DNA from 2 places in the Paenibacillus wynnii genome. Region 1 is predicted to be linked to the other one. Evidence: riboswitches for the same ligand, from Rfam matches in the RefSeq annotation. Region 1 holds a riboswitch; the other holds the start of a gene.
What was found. A riboswitch is a leader RNA that binds a small molecule or an ion and turns the genes downstream of it on or off. The one in region 1 is predicted to bind S-adenosylmethionine.
Positions count from the first base shown of each region.

Region 1 (3,422 bases):
GTGATGCATATCCAACGGATGTGGCATCGTAAGGATGCTATCTATCCGGTATCGCTTCTAAGCAAACCTCGTCAGGAGGACCATTATCTGGGTAACTTTTTGCAACGGCTTTTGTCTCCAGCTTATCCCCTAGTGATGCCTTCTGTTCGTTCATTATGGACATATTCGGAGACCGGCTCGCAAACACTGGCCTCGGCTGTAGTTCATGTGAGTTACTCGCAGGAAACCCTTGCCGCGGCATTCCGAATTTTGGGAGAAGGTCAGCTATCCCGCACACGATTTTTGCTGCTTACAAATGAACCCGTAGAGCTGTCGGATTTTCCAAAGCTATTGGAGACTGTGCTGGAACGTTTCAACCCCGCGGGAGACTTATTGATTTTCAACCAAACATCTTATGATGAAGTAAATGATAAAGGCACGAAACTGAATCCAGGCAGTAAGGGGATCATGATCGGAGTGGGTAGCCCTATTCGTGACCTACCGCGTGCTTATGATGAGGGAGTAATTCCAGGCATACATGATGTACAGCCTTATTGCGGCGGTTGTCTTGCTGCTTCAGGGGCATCCTATGAGGAAGATCCAACATTACCCCAGCGTCTGGTAGCCGCTCTTCGTGACAGGGGAACTTCGTGGCCGCTGGTCATTCTTGTGGATAATGCTGCCGAAACCGTGAAAACACAGGCGTCATTTCTTGGGTCGGTATTTACCCATTTCAATCCTGCAACAGATATTTACGCGGAGTCAGAAGTGGTCAATCATCATGTTGGCTATAAGCTGCCCATTGTGATTGATGCGCGTATGAAGCAGAGGAATTCTGAGGAGATACTCCCGAATGAGGATATCGTTGAGCGGGTCAATCAAAATTGGAAGAATTATTTCCCTACGGCTTAAGAAGTGGTTTGAGGAGGAAATGTATGCTGCGGATTTTACTCGGTGAGCCTCCCCGCGTGAATAGCGGATTATTGGCTGAGGCTATGAATAGTATGGAACAGATGGCAGCACTGCTGCGTAAGGAAATGAAGAGCACTCAGGATCGGGATCATGTCTACCGCCAGTTGGAGATTTGGACACGGGGGCTGATCTCGTCACTGGATGAACTTGAGCAAAGCTGGTTCGCAGCTTCTTACTATAGGAGGTCTGTGATCACTGGGACTCTAGATGATATGCCTGTGCTGGAGCAGGAGGAATACGCCCGATATGTGTATTTTTACAAAAATGGCTTTATCCGTGTGTTCTCTTTGCTGGACAAGCTGGGCACTGTATTGAATGCCCTTTATGACCTGAATACCTCCAAGGTAAAAGCTCATTTTTCCTATTTCACTGTGCTTCGCCAATTTAATATCATTAAGGATCATAAGGCTTTAGTCGAGCAATTGAACAAAGTGAAGGATGCATACCGTGAGCCGTTGCAGAACTTGCGCAAACGCCGAAATTCGGAGATTCATTATATGAATTCCGAAATGGAGGATGATCTGTGGCAGCGGCATAAAGGGCTGAATGAGAAGGTGAAGCTTGAAGATGTGGATGCACATCTGGAGGATTTGAGGCTAGGGCTGAACATGGTATGTAAATCACTCACTGTGGCCTATAGATACAGTCTTGAGCAGTGGCGCAAGGATGTCAGTCGTCACTGAAATCAAGAAATGAAATATTTCCAAAGATTTGCTTTGACAAAAAACTTGAAAATATTCTATACTTACATGCAATACAGTTTATGACCACTAACTTAATACTTACATCTTATCGAGAGCGGCGGAGGGATAGGCCCGATGAAGCCCGGCAACCGATTTATACTAAGTGTTCTTTTGGACACTGAATGTGAATGTCATGGTGCTAATTCCTACAATGCCGCATGTATGCAGCGGCCTTTGGCAGATGAGACGGCATTGTAAATACGCGCACAGGGCCTCTTATGATCTGCAAAGGATCAGTAAGGGGTCTTTTTGTATGTAAATAATCACTTCTATAAGGAGGGACGGCAAAAATGATAGAGCTTAAAGGTTTAACTAAGGTATACGGAAAAGGCAAAAAGGCAGCTACTGCTCTCTCACAACTGAACTTATCTATTAAAAAAGGCGAGATATTTGGAGTCATCGGCCACTCCGGCGCCGGCAAAAGCACATTGATTCGCTGCATAAATTTGTTGGAACGTCCTACAAAAGGCGAGGTCTGGGTGGATGGTATTGACCTCACGAAGCTTACCCAAGGACAGCTGCAGCAGAAGCGGCGTAAGATCGGGATGATTTTTCAGCATTTCAATCTGTTATCTTCAGCAACGGTCTTTGAGAATATCGCATTCCCCCTCCGTCTTACGGGGGCATCGAAAGAGTCCATTCAAAGCAAGGTTAGAGAACTGCTTAAGCTTGTAGGCCTTGAAGATCACTGGAATAAGTATCCCGCTCAGCTATCAGGGGGACAGAAGCAGCGGGTAGGGGTTGCCCGGGCATTAGCCAGCGATCCTGATGTGCTGCTGTGTGATGAAGCGACTTCGGCGCTCGATCCGCAGACTACCGATTCCATCCTTAGACTTTTGCTGGACATTAATCAACGGTTCAATCTAACCATTGTTCTCATTACTCACGAAATGCATGTCATCCAGAGCATTTGCGACCGTGTCGCTGTTATACATGGCGGAGGGATTGTAGAGCAGGGGGATGTGACCGAGGTGTTCCTGAAGCCGAAACATGATATTACAAGAGATTTCATTCGCAGTGAGACACAAAACGACGGACCGCTACGGGCAGCTATTAATGCACCCCACCCAGAGTCCTCAAAAGCAGTGAAGATCACCTTCTTGGGTCAAAAAACGTATGAATCCACTCTCTCCCACGTAGTGAAGGAGACCGGTGTTATTTTCGCAATATTGCAGGGCACGATCTCTACCATAAAAGATGTACCTTACGGTCAATTGATCGTTCGTTTTGAGGGTCCTTCTGAAGCCATCCAAGAGACGATTAGCAAACTACTGGCTCAAGGCCTTGATGTGGAGGTGATGGATTGATGGCCAGCTTGAATTTTTCCACTGTAAACTGGGATGAAATGCTCCAAGCCACCTTTGATACCTTGAAAATGTTAGGGAGTTCCGCAATCTTCACAATTATTCTTGGTTTACCACTCGGAATTGTGCTATATTTATGGGGACGATCCTCAAAGCCCGTTGTAGGGGTCATTTATTCAGTCTTATCGTTCCTTGTGAACATCCTGCGTTCCGTTCCTTTTATTATCTTAATGGTCGCATTAATCCCTTTTACTTATTCCATTGTAGGTACTTCCATTGGCGTATTGGGCACAATCCCACCACTTGTTGTGGGTGCTGCACCCTTCTTTGCCCGCCTTGTGGAGACAGCACTTAGGGAAGTAGACAGAGGGGTCATAGAGGCTGCTCAGGGGATGGGCGCATCAACAACGCAAATCGTTACGCG
Region 1 is NZ_JQCR01000001.1:202,133-205,554, reverse strand. Features, by position in the region: gene PWYN_RS01095 (UbiD family decarboxylase) at 1-891, shown strand, start outside; gene PWYN_RS01090 (Cthe_2314 family HEPN domain-containing protein) at 915-1,634, shown strand; SAM riboswitch class I at 1,738-1,882, shown strand; gene PWYN_RS01085 (methionine ABC transporter ATP-binding protein) at 1,985-3,001, shown strand; gene PWYN_RS01080 (methionine ABC transporter permease) at 3,001-3,422, shown strand, end outside.

Region 2 (3,422 bases), on a different contig from region 1:
AAAGACGAAGGAACCCTTGCCTTGAGGGCTGGGTGTCCTTCGTCTTTTACTAAATCGTTCAATATCGCTCATAGCCATTCTTTCTTGCGGAATACAACAAGCATTCCACAGCCGAGCGTTACCATGGCTCCAATTACACCGAAGTAACCATATTTCGTATGAATTTCAGGAATATTATCAAAGTTCATCCCATATATACCTGTTATAACGGTCAGGGGCATGAAAATCGTGGTTATGGCTGTAAATACTCTCATAATTTCATTGGCACGATTGGCGATACTGGATTGGTAGGCCTCACGTAAGTTGCCCATCAGATCGCGGTACGTTTCAAAGGTTTCAGAAATTTTTACCGCATTTTCGTATATATCGCTAAAATACTTCTGCAACTGATCATCGATCAGGCGGAGGTCTTTTTTATTAAGAGTATTTATAACTTCTTTTTGCGGTCCAAGCATCTTCTTCAGCCATAGGATTTCGCTTCGCAGACCTATAATTTCACTGAGGTGCGACTTCTTGGTATGCATGAGGATATCCTCTTCCAGTTTCTCGATTCGCGCTTCAATCCGGTCGCCGACGGAAAAGTAGTTATCCACGACAAGGTCAATGAGCAAATACAGGAACCGGTCAGGTTCGCTAACCTCCTGCTCCCAGAGCATAGGCTTCAGGATACGCAGTTCATTAATTTTTTGTTGGGTAACGGTAATAATATAATGTCTTCCGAGAAACACGTTCAGTGCTCGAAGGAATATTTCTTCATCATCAAATCGGATACTGTTTACCACTATGAAATAGTGACTCTCGTAAATTTCGATCTTCGGACGCTGATCCTCTTCGCTGAGGCAATCCTCTACAGCCAGATCATGCAGATTAAAAAGAGGCTGAAGATGCTCTAAATCCTCCAAATCTGCGTCAATCCAATAAAACCCTTCCGCCGGAGCGGTCAATGTTGCTTCAATATCGTCGATCTGTGTAAAAACCCCTGCATTTACCAGCCGGATTTTCATCTGATTTCACTCCTTCTGTCCCTAGTCTTCTCCAAGGGATGCTAATAATAGCACAGAAAAAAATCAGCTTGGCCGGGTCACTAAGAGGAAACAGGGCCGAATAACATTCCAAAGGCATGAAGAAGTACTGCTCCCGCCGCCGGCAAGCTGATGTTAATCCTGTGTGGTTGTTCAGTCTGTACGCTTATCTGCGAGCTCGGGTCGCCTTCCATCTTCATCTCACCTCTTCTGTTCGTTCGGGTATGAAACACTTGTCTAGTATAACGCCGAGATATGCCTCTTTCAAGACAAATTGTTAGGTTTTTTATAGTACTAATGCATTGTATGGGCTTGACGAAAGTTAGGTTCATGATTTAAAGTAATTTCTAACGAAATTTAATTAAATATTGCTTAATCTTATCAAGAGCAGGTGGAGGGACTAGCCCGATGAAACCCGGCAACCGGCGTGTAAACGCACGGTGCTAATTCTTGCGGAAACTTGTGTGGCGCATGCGTCAGGCAGGTTATTCTGGCAGATGAGAGAGGCGCATATGACTGTAAATATGACCTTTCTCTCTGTTGAGAAGGGTCTTTTTGTTATACCAGGAGCCGTTTTGCGGTATCCAATTTCAGCTAAGGAGTGAGAAGCTAATGCCGATTAAAATTCCCGACAGTTTACCGGCCAAAGAGGTTTTATCCGGAGAAAATATTTTTGTGATGGACGAAAGCCAGGCCTTTCACCAGGATATACGCCCTTTGCGTATAGCTATTCTGAATTTGATGCCTACAAAAGAGACTACGGAAACACAGCTTCTGCGTTTGATCGGTAACTCGCCGCTCCAAGTGGATGTAGTTCTGCTCCATCCTAGTTCCCATACCTCCAAGAACACATCGGCTGAGCACTTGGAAAGCTTTTATAAAACCTTTGATGAGATTAGCGAACGCCGTTTTGACGGCCTGATTGTCACGGGTGCTCCGGTAGAGCAGATGGATTTCGAAGATGTTAACTATTGGGAAGAGTTGAAAAAGATTTTTGAATGGAGTAAACAAAATGTTACTTCGACAATGCATATATGTTGGGCTGCACAGGCAGGATTATATCATCACTTCGGTGTTCGTAAAGAAAGCCTGGATGAGAAATGCTTCGGTGTATTCCCACACACGGTTACATCCAATAACGTAAAACTGCTTCGCGGGTTTGATGAATTATTTCATGTTCCCCACTCTCGACATACAGATGTCTCCCGAGCGGATATAGAAGCTATACCTGAATTACAGATTCTTGCAGAATCAGAAGAGGCAGGCATCTATTTAGTAGCTACCCATGATGGCAAACAGATTTTTGTAACCGGTCATTCAGAATATGATCCTTTCTCTCTGAAGTGGGAGTATGACCGTGATGTAGCTAAAGGGATGGAAGTGCCATTACCAAAACATTATTATCCGAAAGATGACCCGCAGCGGACACCGCCCGCAGTCTGGCGTGCCCATGCTAACTTATTGTTTGCCAATTGGCTTAATTACTACGTATATCAAGAAACTCCTTACGATATTGGTCCTATGATTTAAATGAGATGGATACTTAGAAAATACCCAGGAGGTTTAATATAACATGGATGAGAAACTCAGAATTGAAAGCAGATTGGCTCAAATCGGTTCGCAGGAAGACCCGGCAACGGGGGCCGTTAATTATCCCATCTATCAATCCACTGCATTCCGCCATCCACGACTCGGACAAAGCACCGGCTTTGACTATATTCGTACCAAGAACCCGACAAGATCCGTATTGGAAAATGTTTCTGCTGAACTTGAATCCGGCGACGCCGGGTTTGCGTGCAGCTCCGGGATGGCTGCGCTGCAAACCGTGTTTGCCTTATTCAGCCAAGGGGATCATCTGATCGTCTCACTCGATCTTTACGGGGGGACGTACCGGCTGCTGGAACGGATATTGTCCAGATTTGGAATTACCGCATCCTATGTGGATACCAATGATCTAAATGCGCTGGAGGAGGTACGTCTTCCTAATACAAAAGCGGTATTTATTGAGACACCCACCAATCCATTAATGATGATTACCGATATCGAGGCTGTGTGTACGTGGGCCAGCCAGCATAAGTTGCTCACCATCGTGGACAATACGTTGCTGACACCTTTCTTTCAGCGGCCGATTGAGCTTGGAGCGGATATTGTAGTTCACAGTGCAACGAAATACCTGGGCGGACATAACGATGTATTGGCTGGACTTATCGTGACTAAGGGGGAAGCCTTGTCAGCTGAAATGGCTATTCTGCATAACTCCATTGGAGCCGTGCTCAGCCCCTCTGACAGCTATCAGTTGATGAGAGGAATGAAGACACTGGCGCTTCGCATGGAGCGGCATGAGAGCAATGCCTTGGCCTTGGCTCATTATCTGATGGACCACGATGCGATTGCGGAAGT
Region 2 is NZ_JQCR01000002.1:133,769-137,190, reverse strand. Features, by position in the region: gene corA (magnesium/cobalt transporter CorA) at 69-1,004, opposite strand; SAM riboswitch class I at 1,398-1,526, shown strand; gene metA (homoserine O-acetyltransferase MetA) at 1,635-2,552, shown strand; gene PWYN_RS03595 (PLP-dependent transferase) at 2,596-3,422, shown strand, end outside.
Region 2: another riboswitch for S-adenosylmethionine. It lies ahead of metA (homoserine O-acetyltransferase MetA); the one in region 1 lies ahead of PWYN_RS01085 (methionine ABC transporter ATP-binding protein).